DNA from 4 places in the Erwinia billingiae Eb661 genome. Region 1 is predicted to be linked to each of the others. Evidence: predicted binding sites of a transcription regulator. Region 1 holds the regulator's gene; each other region holds the start of a gene.
What was found. The regulator Fur, encoded in region 1, represses iron uptake genes when iron is present. The targets are predictions, from matches to a motif close to ATAATAATGAGAACNACTATCAA.
Positions count from the first base shown of each region.

Region 2: efeU (iron uptake transporter permease EfeU) is a predicted target of Fur. The motif match lies at 1,903-1,925, and genes of this name have one in related genera.
Region 3: EBC_RS10380 (TonB-dependent siderophore receptor) is a predicted target of Fur. The motif match lies at 2,125-2,147, and genes of this name have one in related genera.
Region 4: ftnA (non-heme ferritin) is a predicted target of Fur. The motif match lies at 1,326-1,348, and genes of this name have one in related genera.

Region 1 covers NC_014306.1:1,449,113-1,452,859, reverse strand. Annotated here, with positions in the region: gene ybfF (esterase) at 1-331, shown strand, start outside; gene ybfE (LexA regulated protein) at 479-760, shown strand; gene fldA (flavodoxin FldA) at 911-1,441, shown strand; gene fur (ferric iron uptake transcriptional regulator) at 1,803-2,246, shown strand; gene EBC_RS08090 (beta-N-acetylhexosaminidase) at 2,307-3,747, opposite strand, start outside.
Region 2 covers NC_014306.1:2,952,695-2,956,441, reverse strand. Annotated here, with positions in the region: gene putP (sodium/proline symporter PutP) at 263-1,747, shown strand; gene efeU (iron uptake transporter permease EfeU) at 1,976-2,809, shown strand; gene efeO (iron uptake system protein EfeO) at 2,863-3,747, shown strand, end outside.
Region 3 covers NC_014306.1:1,916,256-1,920,002, forward strand. Annotated here, with positions in the region: gene EBC_RS10380 (TonB-dependent siderophore receptor) at 1-2,034, opposite strand, end outside; gene EBC_RS10385 (MFS transporter) at 2,261-3,538, opposite strand; gene treA (alpha,alpha-trehalase TreA) at 3,658-3,747, opposite strand, start outside.
Region 4 covers NC_014306.1:4,211,212-4,214,958, forward strand. Annotated here, with positions in the region: gene EBC_RS20660 (tagatose-bisphosphate aldolase) at 1-77, opposite strand, end outside; gene EBC_RS20665 (sugar-binding transcriptional regulator) at 346-1,245, shown strand; gene ftnA (non-heme ferritin) at 1,535-2,044, shown strand; gene EBC_RS20675 (c-type cytochrome) at 2,128-3,429, opposite strand; gene EBC_RS20680 (GMC family oxidoreductase) at 3,445-3,747, opposite strand, start outside.

The DNA.
Region 1 (3,747 bases):
CGCAGCGCTGATGCGTGAAACGATAGAAGAAGAAGGCGTGATTCAGTTTCTGCTGAAATCCTTCCAGCAAGGGGAATGGCGGTTTAACGTGCCGGTGCTGTGGCAGTGCTACGATCGGATTATTGGCTGGCAGCCGGTTCCGGCCTGGGAACATCCCGCGCTGTTTATTCGCGGCGAACGTTCGCCCTACCTGGCCGATGAATATCGTGACGCCCTGCTGGCGCAGTTCCCCAAAGCCCGTGCGCATGTGGTCAACGGTGCCGGTCACTGGGTCCATGCCGAGAAACCTGATGCTGTTTTGCGCGCAATACGCCGTTTTTTTGCGCTGTAAAAACAATTATATCCTGAGATGGCTAAATCATTGTCGTCATGACTTTCGCTGGGGTATGATGGCGCGCTAAAAATTTGTCGCTGCACGAATTTCAGCCGACATCAGGCCTGAACCATCAGAACTCCAGCCTTTCAGTATCACGATTCTATGGCAAAAGAAAACACGGACCGCACCACGATCGATCTGTTCGCAGATGACCGTCGCCCGGGACGACCAAAAACCAATCCGCTGACGCGTGATGAGCAGCTGCGTATCAACAAACGCAACCAGCTTAAGCGCGATAAAGTGCGCGGGCTGAAGCGCGTTGAACTGAAAATGAACAGTGACGCGGTTGATGCTCTGAACCAGCTTGCCGAGCAGCGTAATATGAGCCGCAGCGAGCTGATTGAAGAAATGGTCATGGCGCAGTTGGCCGATCAGGACCGCTGAACAGGCGCTTTCAGCACCCCCCGGTGAAGCACAAAGCGACAAAAGCAGGCGGATTACTCATTTATCCCCCTGTAGCTGTCTGCTATCATTGCCGGTATCTGTAATAAGCAGCCTTTACCCTATCAACACGTTTCAAGAGGTTAGTAAGTCATGGCAATCGTAGGCATTTTCTTTGGCAGCGATACGGGCAATACAGAAAACATTGCAAAAGTGATCCAGAAGCAGCTCGGTAAAGAGGTGGCTGAAGTTCATGATATCGCTAAAAGCAGCAAAGAAGACCTTGAAGCCTTTGATATTCTGCTGCTCGGTATCCCAACCTGGTACTACGGCGAAGCGCAGTGCGACTGGGATGATTTCTTCCCGACGTTGGAAGAAATTGATTTCAACGGCAAGCTCGTTGCGCTGTTCGGTTGTGGCGATCAGGAAGATTACGCTGAGTACTTCTGTGACGCGATGGGCACCATCCGCGACATTATCGAGCCTAAAGGCGCGGTGATCGTCGGTCACTGGCCAACTGAAGGCTACCATTTTGAAGCCTCGAAAGGGCTGGCGGATGATAAGCACTTCCTCGGTCTGGCTATTGACGAAGATCGTCAGCCAGAACTCACCAGTGAGCGCACCGAGCAGTGGGTCAAACAGATTTATGACGAGCTCCAGCTGAAAGAAATCCTGGAAGCGTAATCAGACCGGCCTGATTGGGAGGTATCTCACATCAGGCCAGTGGTTTTTCCTATAGAAGTAATAGACACATTTTTGTAACTTTCATCTGCAAATCTGTAAAATATCGCCATCGGTCACCCGCTTTCTCAGCGCCTTTCGCTCTAATAGCGACTATGATGAGGCAGAGCGAAATGTCAGCCCAACCGCTTGCTCTCACGGACGTAACGACTCTTCTCCTTACCTCCCTTGATTGAGATGCATCGCCAGTGGTGTTCATTTCGAAATATCAGTTCTATAATGAGACGTTTGGCTTTTCGCGACGACCGATGTTCAGGGCTTTTCAGCCACAAAGTGACTAGCAAAGTAACAGGACAATATCCGCATGACTGACAATAACACCGCATTAAAGAAGGCCGGCCTGAAAGTCACGCTTCCACGACTTAAAATTCTGGAAGTACTTCAGGAACCTGAGGGCCATCACGTCAGTGCGGAAGACTTGTACAAGCGTCTGATTGACATGGGCGAAGAGATTGGTCTGGCGACGGTTTACCGCGTTCTTAACCAATTTGATGATGCCGGGATCGTTACCCGTCATAATTTCGAAGGTGGTAAATCCGTTTTCGAACTGACTCAGCAGCATCACCACGATCATCTGATTTGCCTGGATTGTGGCAAGGTGATCGAGTTCCGTGATGAAAACATCGAAGCTCGCCAGCGTGATATCGCCACGCGCCACGGCATCAAACTCAGTAACCACAGCCTGTACCTTTACGGTCACTGCTCAACCGGTGACTGCCGTGAAGATGAGACGCTGCACGACAAGTAATCTACACTAACAGCAAAAAACCGGTGATCCTTCACCGGTTTTTTTTTGCCTGTCGCCCCGTTACAGCGCTTCCGTCCGGCTGACGCGCAGACCATCAGGACTGCGCGTACGCAGCAATACCTTACCGGCCACCGCCGGCGGTTGATCCGCCTGCCACTGCTGCCAGGTTGTCCCCTCGTCCAGGCTGTACTCAACGGTTAAGCCCGGTAGCTCGGTATTGACCACCAGCTTACCGTCCTGCACCACCCCACCGGGCACCGGCAAGCGATAGGCAATGCCGGCTTTATCCAGTTTTGCCAATTCACGTTGCCCCAGAAGGTTGGCAAACCGCTGCCAGTCCTTCAGCTGAGCCTGCTGGTCTACCAGGCGGGTTTTGCCGCCGGTATACTCTTTGCCGGCTTTATAATCCTGCTCCCAGGCTGCGCGGTGCCAGGCACGTTCCGCCACGGACAAAATGCGCGGGAAAAGCTTGTACTCCACCTGCGCGTCGGTACGGGTGGTTTCACTCCACAGTTGAGCGGAGATGCCGTGAGCGCCAGGCCAGGGCTTGTCAGATTTAGCCGTGAAAGGTTTGCCGTCGCGATCGACGGAAGTCTCGGCGTTTTGTGGCAAGTTATCCGGCGCGAAGTGGAAAATTTTCCGTTCATCGGTAAAGCGCGTTCCCCAGTAGTATCCCCGCTCCAGCGGATTCACCTCGGCAGGAAAATCGAGATACAGGTAATCCGGATTGGAGACGATCACTTCATAACCTTTGCCTGCCCAGTCATTGGCAGAATCAAAACCGCCCCAAAACAGCGTATCCCAGAAGTTGACCGCAACCCTGTCCGTTGCGAAGGCTTTGGCATTTTTAGCGTCTTTAATACCATCCTGCCAGGCCTGCATTTTGCCGATACCGTGTGCCTTAACCTGCTTGCTGACGTTAAGGGCAAAGTCGCTCGGCAGATGATCCAGGTCTTCAATCTTTCCTTCTTCAATCATCGTCTGGCAGACCTGGGATTTTGCCCACGGCTTATCTTGCTGGCTTAAGTCCAGTAAACCGGTGCCTTCAACGGGTGTGTTCTTATCCGAATAGCCGGATCCTAAGCGAATGTTTTTGGCTTCATCTCCGCCGAAATGCCAGGTCTTCAGCGGCTGTCCGGCAGCTTTATGCATCGCCTGGATTTCACCTATCACCTTGTCGGTAAAGCGTAACGAGGAGCTCAGGCACGGATTGAGATAGCTGGTGCGATCGTAAAGCTGCACGGAGGTGGTGTTGGAATTGTCGCTGGGATCGAGCAGGCGGAATTCATTGGCTTCTTTTTCCTTACCGGCATTGAACAAGCGATCGTAACGCGCTTCCATCGAGATTACCGCTGCCCGGGCGTGGGCCGGCATATCGATTTCCGGGATGACCTGAATACCGCGCGCATCAGCATACTTCACAATATCGATATACTGCTGACGGCTGAAATGACCGCTGCCACTGTTATCACTGTTTGGTCCCGATCCTAACTGTGGCAGC
Region 2 (3,747 bases), 1.5 Mb from region 1:
GAAAGTGACCGATTTCCCTGGGCTGTATGGGGGTTTAGTACAGGTGCAACCGGTTAAAATGTGATCCAGTGCAACCTGTTAAAACTCCGTCTGTGACGAAGGGTGAAATTGCTGTAACTGCTGTGTTAAATCGTTTGTGCGTCAAAGCGGTTTACGGCAGGATACCCCGCGCTGAGCCAGGGAGGTAGCGCCGCGACGTTCCAGCGGTGACTACGGATAGCTCCGGTGGTTGCGCATAAACAATAATAAGTGGAGAACCTGAATGACTCTGAGTACACCAATGATGGTGACCTTTTGTGTGTATATCCTCGGCATGGTGCTGATAGGTTTTATTGCATACCGGTCTACAAAAAACTTCGACGATTACATCCTCGGCGGGCGCAGCCTCGGTAGCGTGGTCACCGCGCTGTCGGCGGGAGCATCGGATATGAGCGGCTGGCTGTTGATGGGTTTGCCTGGCGCGATTTTCCTGTCGGGCATCTCAGAAAGCTGGATTGCCATCGGCCTGACCATCGGCGCCTACCTTAACTGGAAAATTGTCGCGGGGCGTCTGCGCGTGCAGACCGAGCATCACGACAATGCCTTGACCCTGCCAGACTTCTTCTCCAGTCGCTTCGAGGACAAAAGTAAAGTACTGCGGGTGATCTCAGCGCTGGTGATCCTGGTGTTCTTCACTATTTATTGTGCTTCCGGCATCGTTGCCGGTGCGCGTCTGTTCGAAAGCACCTTCGGCATGAGTTATGAAACCGCGCTGTGGGCCGGTGCTGCTGCCACCATCATCTATACCTTCGTTGGCGGCTTCCTCGCCGTCAGCTGGACCGATACCGTGCAGGCCAGCCTGATGTTCTTCGCGCTGATCCTGACGCCGGTGATGGTGATTTTCGCCGTCGGCGGGCTGAGCGATTCGCTTAAGGTGATTGAAGCGAAGAGTATCGAAAACCTCGATATGCTGAAGAACCTGAACTTTGTCGCGGTGATTTCACTGCTGGGTTGGGGGCTGGGCTACTTCGGGCAACCGCATATTCTGGCGCGCTTTATGGCGGCCGATTCCCACCGCTCAATCCGCAGCGCACGCCGCATCGGCATGATCTGGATGATCCTGTGTCTGGGTGGGGCGGTTGCAGTGGGCTTCTTCGGCATCGCTTATTTCCAGAACCATCCGGAGCAAGCCGTGGGCGTATCTGAAAACGGCGAGCGCATCTTTATTGAGCTGGCGCGTATTCTGTTTAACCCGTGGATTGCCGGTATCCTGCTGTCCGCTATCCTGGCGGCGGTGATGTCGACCCTGAGCTGTCAGCTGCTGGTGTGTTCAAGCGCGCTGACGGAAGATCTGTACAAAAACTTCCTGCGCAAAAACGCCACTCAACGTGAGCTGGTGTGGGTAGGGCGTTTGATGGTTCTGCTGGTGGCGGTGATCGCCATTGCGCTGGCCTCTAACCCGGAGAACCGCGTATTGGGACTGGTCAGCTACGCCTGGGCGGGCTTCGGTGCGGCATTTGGTCCGGTGGTGCTGTTGTCGCTGATTTGGAAGCGTATGACCCGTAACGGCGCGCTGGCAGGCATGATTATCGGTGCGGCAACCGTACTGATCTGGAAACAGTACGGCTGGCTGGATCTGTATGAAATCATCCCTGGCTTCCTGTTCGCCAGCCTGGCAATTTGGATCGTCAGCCTGATGGGCCGCGAGCCAAGCGCTGCGGCACAGCAACGTTTCGAAGCAGCAGAAATCGAATACAACACCAAATAAGTCAGCGTTTACCACCGGGCGTCGCACTGACGCCCGGTCGGTTGACTGCCGTTCACTCTTCGCACGCCCCGTTTGTATCCGCTACAGCACCGCCGCGCCCCTTCTCGCAGATTGCGAAAATACCCACGATGCCTCTTGTTTTTTCGTTGCCGATAATGATAATCGATATCGTTTTGATTTACGTTTCTTTACCGCAACTGAAATTCTTTCACACTCGAGGGTGTAGGCATGTTTGTTCCATTTCTCATCATGTTACGCGAAGGCCTGGAAGCCGCGCTGATTGTCAGCCTGATCGCCAGTTACCTGAAGCGTACCCATCGCAGTGAATGGTTTGGCGCAATGTGGGTGGGCGTGTTTGTTGCCGCCGCACTCTGCCTTGGCGTTGGCTACTTTATCAACGAAACCACCGGCGAATTCCCGCAGAAAGAGCAGGAGCTGTTTGAAGGGATCGTGGCCGTGGTGGCCGTGTGTATCCTGACCTATATGGTGTTCTGGATGCGCAAAGTGTCCCGCAACGTAAAGGCCCAGCTGGAAGATGCCGTGGACAATGCGTTGCAGAAGGGCAAAAGCAGCGGCTGGGCGCTGATTATGATGGTGTTCCTGGCAGTTGCCCGTGAAGGCCTCGAATCGGTGTTTTTCCTGCTTGCTGCGTTCCAGCAGGATGTGGGCATTGGCCCACCGTTAGGCGCCATACTGGGCCTGGCGACCGCGATTATCCTCGGCATGCTGATCTATTGGGGCGGCGTGCGTCTTAACCTGGCGACTTTCTTCAAGTGGACCAGCCTGTTTATCCTGTTTGTGGCCGCCGGTCTGGCCGCCGGTGCAATCCGCGCCTTCCACGAAGCCGGACTGTGGAATCATTTCCAGGACATCGCCTTTGATATGAGTAATACGCTCTCCACCAGCACCCTTATCGGTACGCTGCTGGAAGGGATGTTGGGCTACCAGGAAACGCCAAGCGTCAGCGAAGTGGCGGTCTGGTTTATCTATTTAGTTCCTGCGCTGCTGCTGTTCTTTATGCCAGTGCGTCCACAGGCTACGGCAGTGCGTACCACACGCTAAGCCTTTGTCCGCGCCTGTTTTGCAGGCGCGTAACTTTTTCACAGGGATTTACTATGACTCTTCGTTTTCGCCAGCACGCGCTGAATGCTGCGCTCGTGACTTTGCTGACCGGTTCTGCCGCTGCGATGGCCGCTGATATTCCACAGGTTAAAATCAGCGTGAATGACAAACAGTGTGATCCAATGAACGTCACGGTGAACGCGGGGAAAACCCAGTTCATCATCCAGAACAACAGCCAGAAAGGGCTGGAGTGGGAGATCCTGAAGGGGGTGATGGTGGTCGAAGAGCGTGAAAATATCGCGCCTGGCTTTACCCAGAAGCTGACGGCGAATCTGGAAGCCGGTGAATATGACCTGACCTGCGGCCTGTTAAGCAACCCGAAAGGCAAGCTGATCGTCAAGGGCACTAACGCGCCTTCTGACGGAAAGCCGGACGTGATGCAGTTGGTCGGACCGATTGCTGAATACAAAACCTACGTCACCAAAGAGGTGGTGGAACTGGTTGCCGGCACCAAAGCCTTTACCGATGCGGTGAAAGCGGGCGATATCGAAAAAGCCAAAGCGCTGTACGCACCGACCCGCCGTCATTACGAGCGCATCGAACCGATTGCCGAACTGTTCTCCGACCTGGATGGCAGCATCGACGCCCGTGAAGACGATTTCGAGAAGAAAGCGGAAGATCCTAAGTTCACCGGTTTCCACCGCATTGAGAAAGCACTGTGGGGCGATAAGAGCACCAAAGGCATGGAGTCCTTTGCGACTCAGCTGAACACCGACGTGTTGGATCTGCAGAAGCGCATTGACGAGCTGGCCTTCCCGCCAAGCAAAGTGGTTGGCGGTGCGGCAGGTCTGATTGAAGAAGTGGCCTCCAGCAAAATCTCTGGTGAAGAAGATCGTTACAGCCGCACTGACCTGTGGGATTTCCAGGCTAACGTTGAC
Region 3 (3,747 bases), 470 kb from region 1:
ATCACGGTCAGTCACGTTATTGGCATTAACCTGCACAAACGCGCCTTTCAGGCTGCTGTTCCAGGCGCCAAGATCGGCACGCACAGAAGCATCAAACAGCGTGGTGGAGGGCAGACGGGTGGTGTTTTCGTTATCCGCCCACTGCTTGCCGATGTAACGCACACCGGCACCGACGCTGATACCCCAATCCAGCTGGTATTTCGCCCAGGCCGAGGCCATGGAGTTTGGCGTAACGTACGGCGTGTGGCCGTCGTTGCCATCCACAGAATCCTTAAAGCGCACGTGGTTCATGGTGTAGTTAGCAATGGTGCTCAGACGAGGCGTGATCTGGTTATGTGCTTCCAGTTCAAACCCTTGTGAATGCACCTTACCGGCAGGCTCATAATAGGAACCGACCACAACGCGGTTACCCACGTCTTTCTGCGTCAGATCGTACACCGCAACCGAGTAGAGATCGGACGTGCCGTTCGGCTGGTATTTCACCCCGGCTTCATACTGCTCGGAGGTGGTTGGCTTCAGCAGATTGCCATCTTCACCGGACAGTGACTGCGGCGTAATGGCCTGGCTGTAGCTGGCGTACGGCGAAATGCCATTGTCGAACGCATACAACAGGGCAGCACGGCCACTGACGTGGTCGTCCTGACGACGGTTTTTGGTGCTGGTGGAGTAATCATCCGTTTCCGACACGATGCGGTCATAACGGCCAGAGAGGTCGAGGTGCCATTTCTGCCAGGTCATTTCATCCTGCAGATAGACGCCGGTCTGGTAATAACGACGCTGCGAATCGGTAAAGTCATAGCTCAGACGATCGCCGACGGCCTGGCCGGTTAAGGCGTTCAGCTGATTTGCATAGCCGCTGGCATCGCTCAGATCGTTCTTGTACTGGTGGTATTCCCCGCCGAGCACCACTTTGTGATCCACTTCGCCAGTGGCGAAATCGGCTTCCAGCTGGTTATCAATGGCGTACGCATCCAGCGAGGAGCGTGAACCGGAGTAGTAGCGGTTCAGCAGGTTCGGGTTAACGGCGTCCCAGCCAATCTGATAAACCTGATCGAGGTCGACGTTGGAGTGGGAATAGCTGGCGTTAGAACGGAACGCCCAGGTGTCATTAAAGCGGTGAGCGAATTCGTAGCTGTAAATCTGCTCGTTACGCTTGAACTGATCCAGCGAGCTGTCGCCGTCGTAGAAACCGTTGCTCAGCTTGCGGCCGTTATGTTCGGTAATGCTGCCATCGCCCGGCACGGCACCGTGATAGCCACCTGACGGGTCTTTCTGCAGATAGGCACGCAGCAACAGCGAGGTATCTTCATCCGGCTGCCACAGCACGGAAGGGGAGATGGCATATTTTTCTTCCCGGGTGTGATCGTACTGGGTGTCACTGTTGCGGGTGATACCGGTCAGACGAAACGCCCACTGATCGTTGATCGCATTGGTGTAATCAAAGGCGGCGCTGTTGGTGGAATTGGTGCCGGTAGAGGCACGGAAGTGGCCTTCAGGCGTGAACTGTGGACGCTTGGAGGTTTCCATCACCAGTCCACCCGGCACGGTCTGACCATACAGGGCAGAAGACGGGCCTTTGATCACATCGATACGGTCCAGGAACCAGGGATCGACCTGCAGGACGTTATAGCTGCCCGGATCGCTCATCAGACGCAGGCCATCGAGGAAGATGTTATCAACATCCCCACCGTGGAAGCCGCGCAGAGAAACGGTGTCATAACGGGTTGCGGCACCGGCGAAGTTAGTAAAGGCACCGGCGGTATAGTTCAGCGCCTGGTTAACGTCCATCGCGCCCTGGTCTTCCATCTGCTGACGGGTAACCACGGAAACGGACTGGGCGGTGGTGATCAGCGGACGATCGGTTTTGGTTGCGCCTTTGCTGGTTTTAGCCGTGTAACCCTCTGTTGGCGTGGTCGCCGTTTCTGCGGGTTGCGCGGTAACGACCAGCGTCTCGGCCGCAAAGGTGAAAGCAGGTGTAGCCAGAGCGATGGAGCAAAGCAAAGCAGAACGCTTTAAAGAAAAAGCCATTCTCATTGTCAATTCCCTTACAAAATGCGAAGAAAGGTCCGCCGACGCTGTTACAGTGAAAGACGCGTCGTGACGGTAATGTAAAGATATATGATAATCTCAATGAGAATTATTATCTTTCCGTAACATACTTTCAAGCATTGAATTTGCTTATCTATTCACTTGCAAAAATAAGGGAATTATATCGCCGGCAGGAGAGGCCAGCGGAGCGCGCCGCTGGCTTGAGGTGAGTCTAAGGCTTGAGGTCGTGCAGATGATCGTCGCGGTTTAGCGTCAGCAGCGCCAGCGCACTGATCGCCCCGGTGATCATCACATACCACGCTGGTATATAGATATTTCCGGTTTGTTTGATCAGTCCGGTGATAATCAGCCCGGCACAGCCGGAGAAAACGGCGTTAGAAAGTGAATAGGCCAGGCCCAGGCCGGTATAGCGAATGCGGGTAGGAAACATCTCGGCCAGCATCGCCGGACCGGGACCGGCAATCATCCCCACTACCGCACCGGCTATCAGAACGGCTAATCCTTTCAGCCAGAGCGCGGCGTCCGGTTGCTGCAACAGGGCCAGCAGTGGGTAGCTAAACAGGACCACCACCAGCATCGCCAGTAGCATAATACTGCGCCTTCCATAGCGATCGCTGAGCCTTCCCGCCGGTAAAATGGTTAACGCAAAACCGACGTTGCCCAATACGGTAGCCAGCAACGCCTGCTGAAAACTGGCATGCAGTGCGGTCTGTAGCCACGAGGGCATCACCACCAGGAAGGTGTAGCCCGCGGCTGACCAGCCCATCATTCTGCCGATACCCAGTACGATGGCTTTCACAACTGAAGACAGCGGCGCGGGTTCAAGCTTCTGCGCTTGGGCAAAGGTGGGCGGCTCTTCCAGCTGTGACCGCAGCCACAGCGCCACCAGCCCCATCGGTAACGCCAGCAGGAAGGGGATTCGCCATCCCCAGCCTTTCAGCTGTTCAGGCGTGAGCAGCGCCGACAGCAAGGCCACCAGACCGGCACCCGCCAGTAACCCCAGCGCGACGGTGAAGGACTGCCACGCGCCGTAGCGTCCGCGTTTTCCCGCCGGGGCAAATTCGGTCATCAGCGCCACCGCGCCACCAAATTCCCCGCCGGCGAACAGCCCTTGCAGCATCCGCAGCAGGGTCAGAAGCAGCGGTGCCGCCACGCCGACGGTGGCATAAGTGGGCATCAGTCCAATCAGAAAGGTCGCCAGCGTCATCAGCAGCAGCACCGCAATCAGCGTCGGCTTGCGGCCGATGCGGTCGCCGATGCGGCCAAAAATCATCGCGCCAATCGGCCGACAAAAGAAGGCCAGCGCAAAGGCGGCGTAGGTGAGGATCAGGCTGGTCAGGTCGCTCTCACCTTCCAGATGGAAAAAGTTTCCGGCGATAACGGTCGCCAGAAAGCCATACACCGCGAATTCATACCATTCAATAAAGTTGCCAACCGATCCGGCAATTAACATTTTTTTCTCAGGGAAGCGAGAGTCAGTGGTCTGCATAAAGGGAGGTCCTGGTGAGGGGGTTAACGCAGAGTGCCTTTAATAGTCACGGAAGAACAATAGGATAGGGTTATCACCGCGGCTGCCGGTTGGGCCGGCAGCCGCGAGGGTTGCAACGCTTACTGCGTTTTCGTTATATCACTCACGTTATTACAGGTGCTGTTTTTCGGGCAGTAGAGGTCCATCAGCTTCAGCGTCACGCCGTTGGT
Region 4 (3,747 bases), 2.3 Mb from region 1:
GCAATGACCAGCATTGCGCCGTTGCTGCCGCAAATCTGTTGATAACCACGCAGTTCTGACGTTGACATATGTGACATTATTTTTGTCTCCTGGACAGTTTTTCAGTTTTAGAACACGGTTACAGCCTCATTTTTCAGTGTGCGACTTCATACCCGATCCCCCTGGAGCATCAGTGCTGATGCGGCGTCCTGTCAGGGTTTTTGCCGGGTATACGCATTGCAATTTGTGGGGTGTTGCGCAATAATCCTTCAATCGATGAACTGAGTGTAATACATTGCAGAAAGGAATTTCAAGCTGAAAGAACCTCTTTTACAAGACGCCGCGACAACGCGGGCGATGATGCATATGGTGGCAAAGTTGCACTATCAGTCAGACATGGCTCAGGTGGACATTGCTAAAAAACTGGGCGTATCGACCGCCACCATCTCGCGGCTGCTCAACAAAGCCCGCGCGGCGGGGATCGTGCGGATCGAGGTGGTGGAACTGACGTCGCCTGAAGAGATCACCGCCGATCTTATCCAGCGGCTGGGGCTGAAAAGCGCCGCCGTGGTGGAGCCACCGCCGACCAATATCCTCGGCTCGCTGGCCACGCCGCTGGCGGGTTTGCTGCAGCAGGCCGATCTGGCGGCCGGTTCGGTGATCGGCATTGGCTGGGGTCGTGCGGTGCGGGAAGTGACCATGGGCGGCCTGCCGAAAATTCCTGGCGTGATGACGGTAGCGATGAACGGCGGGATGCAGCAGGCGGCGGCGCATTTTCAGATCAATGAATTTGTCCGTCAGGCGGCGGAACAGATGGGCGGCGTGCCGCATTTCCTGCATGCGCCCTACCTGACCTCGCCGATGCTGCGTGAGGCATTTCTGGCTGATGCCGGCGTGCAGCAAATTATTTCACTGTGGGATAACCTCGACGTGGCGATTGTCGGCGTCGGCTTAACCCATCATCTGCCGGCCCCGTCAGAAACCACCACCGCCACCGCCAACGAGCAGGCGCTCAGCCAGGCGGCGGGCGACGTGCTGCGGCATTACGTGACCGAAAGCGGTGAGATCCTGCACTGGGAAGGCGAAGAGCGGATGATCGCCGCCTCCACCGCCCAACTGCGCAATACCACGCTGAGTATTGGCGTGGCGGCCACGCCGGAAAAAGCGGCTGGCATCATTGGCGCGGTGCGCTCCGGGATGATCAACGCGCTGGTGACCGATGTCACCACCGCCCAGGCAATCCTCGACCGCTTAATGGTGGAGTGATAATAATTCCCCCTGATTTATTCGGGGGCGTTATTTTTAGCAGCACGTTATGCGTTTTTCAGAATTATCTTTCCGCGCAAATAACAATAAGAATGGTTATCAAAACCATTTGGAAAATTGAATAATTGGTATTAATGCGCGAATAGTTATCACTTAACTATCATAATGTTACGAACACCAAATAATAAGATAAAAACCGCAACTAACGGTTTTTATTTAGGCAACATGCGTGCATAATTGCGCCCAATGACACTTCTAATAATATCCCATCATCGCTAATGGAGCCTTTATGCTGACTGCCGACATGACCGCCAAACTGAACGATCAATTAAACCTGGAGTTCTACTCTGCCAATCTGTACCTGCAGATGAGCGCCTGGTGTGCTGACAAAGGGTTTGAAGGGGCTGCGGCCTTTATGCGTGAACACTCCGTTGAAGAGATGCAGCATATGCAGCGTCTGTTTAACTACCTGAGCGACACCGGCGCGATGCCGGTACTGGGCAGCATTGCGGCTCCGCCAGTGACCTTTAACTCGCTGAACGAAGTGCTGGAGCAGGCTTACGAGCACGAGAAGCTGATCACTGGCAAGATCAACGAACTGGCGCACGCGTCAATGACCACTCAGGACTACTCAACCTTTAACTTCCTGCAGTGGTACGTTTCCGAGCAGCACGAAGAAGAGAAGCTGTTCAAATCCGTGCTGGATAAACTGGCGCTGGTTGGCACCGGTGGACAGGGCATGTTCTTCGTTGATAAAGATCTGATGAAGATGAGCACCACCAGCAACCCACAGGCTTAAGCCGGGTCCGTCCGGGCGCGATAGCCCAAGTTAAAAAAAACGCCTGACAGCATTTGTCAGGCGTTTTGCTTTTTAGTGGCAGGTTATTGCTGCGGTTGTTGCTGCTTGTCCGGATCCTTGCGCTCCACGGTCGACACCGTTTTACGCAACGCTTTCACCTGCTCGGGTTTCACCGCCGGCGCATTATTCCCCCAACTGCTGCGAACAAAGGTCGACAGATCCGCCACCTGGCGATCGTCCAGACGCCAGCCGAAGTCCGGCATGGTCAATCCGGTCACCGCTTTATGCGTTACCGCCGCTTTGCCCCCGCGCAGGACAATGCTTATCAGTGACGACGGATCGTCGCTTAAGATCGCCGGGTTGTGTGCCAGCGCCGGGAAGGTTTTACTGTAACCTTTACCGTCGGTGCGGTGACAGGCGGCGCAGTTATCCATATACACCTGCGCTCCCGGTTTGCTCATATCCCCTGTTACCAGCGCTGCCTGGGTACGGCTGTCGGGTTCGGGTGCCACGGCTTTTGGATTCGACGATTTCAGGCTTTTCAGGTACACCGCCATCGCATTCACATCCCGATCGCTCAGATGCTGCGTGCTGTGCTCAATCACGTCGGTCATCGATCCGAACGCGGCGCTGTTTGCCGTCCAGCCGGTTTGCAGGAAGCTGACGATATCCTGCTGCGACCAGCTGCCAATGCCGGCGTGCACGTTGCCGGTCAGGTCCGGCGCGTGCCAGCCTTCCAGCGTGCCGCCGGTCAGGTAAGCCGAATCCTTCTGGTTCAACGCTTTTTCCTGGAAACCGATGCCGCGCGGCGTATGGCAGGTGCCGCAGTGCTCCAGCCCCTGAACCAGATAAGCGCCGCGGTTCCATTCCGCACTCTGACTGCTGTCCGGCTGATATCGACTGTCGTCATGGAACGCCCAGTTCCACACCGTTAGCGGCCAGCGCATGCTTAACGGCCAGGGAATATCGCTGTCGCGGTCGGCCTGATGCACGGCCGGCACTTCGTTCATAAAGTAGTCGTACAGCGCGTGCATATCCTCATCAGTGATCTTCGCGAATGCGGTGTAAGGCATCGCCGGATACAACCGGTGTCCGTCTTTCGCCACGCCGCCACGCACCGCGTTGGCAAAGTCGTCATAACTGTAATCGCCGATGCCGGTTTGCTTATCCGGGGTGATGTTGGTGGAATAAATTGCACCTACCGGGGTGACCATCCTCAGCCCACCGGCAAAATTCGCGCCGCCCGCCGAGGTGTGGCACGCCGCGCAGTCACCGGCCTGTGCCAGATAATGCCCTTTGCTCACCGGCGCGTCTGTCGCCGATGCTGACGCGGAAGCCAGACCGGCAAACAGCAAAGACGCTAACCATCCAGAATGCTTGATCATCTTTTTTCTTCCCTGTTAAGCCTGAACCAGCGGTCCGGGATTGGCCAGATACTGCGTACGAATGGCATTGGCCGCAAACAGCGCGGTTGCCCCCACGATCCCGGTCGGGTTATAGGCCAGGTTCTGCGGGAAGCAGCAGGCGCCCAGCACAAACACGTTCGGCACATCCCAGCTTTGCAGGTACTTATTCACCACGCTGTTTCTCGGGTTATCGCCCATGATCGCGCCACCGGTGGTGTGCGTGGACTGGTACGGACGCACGTCGTAATGTGCGTTCATGCCCATAAAACCGACCTCGTAATGATCGGGTGCCATCGC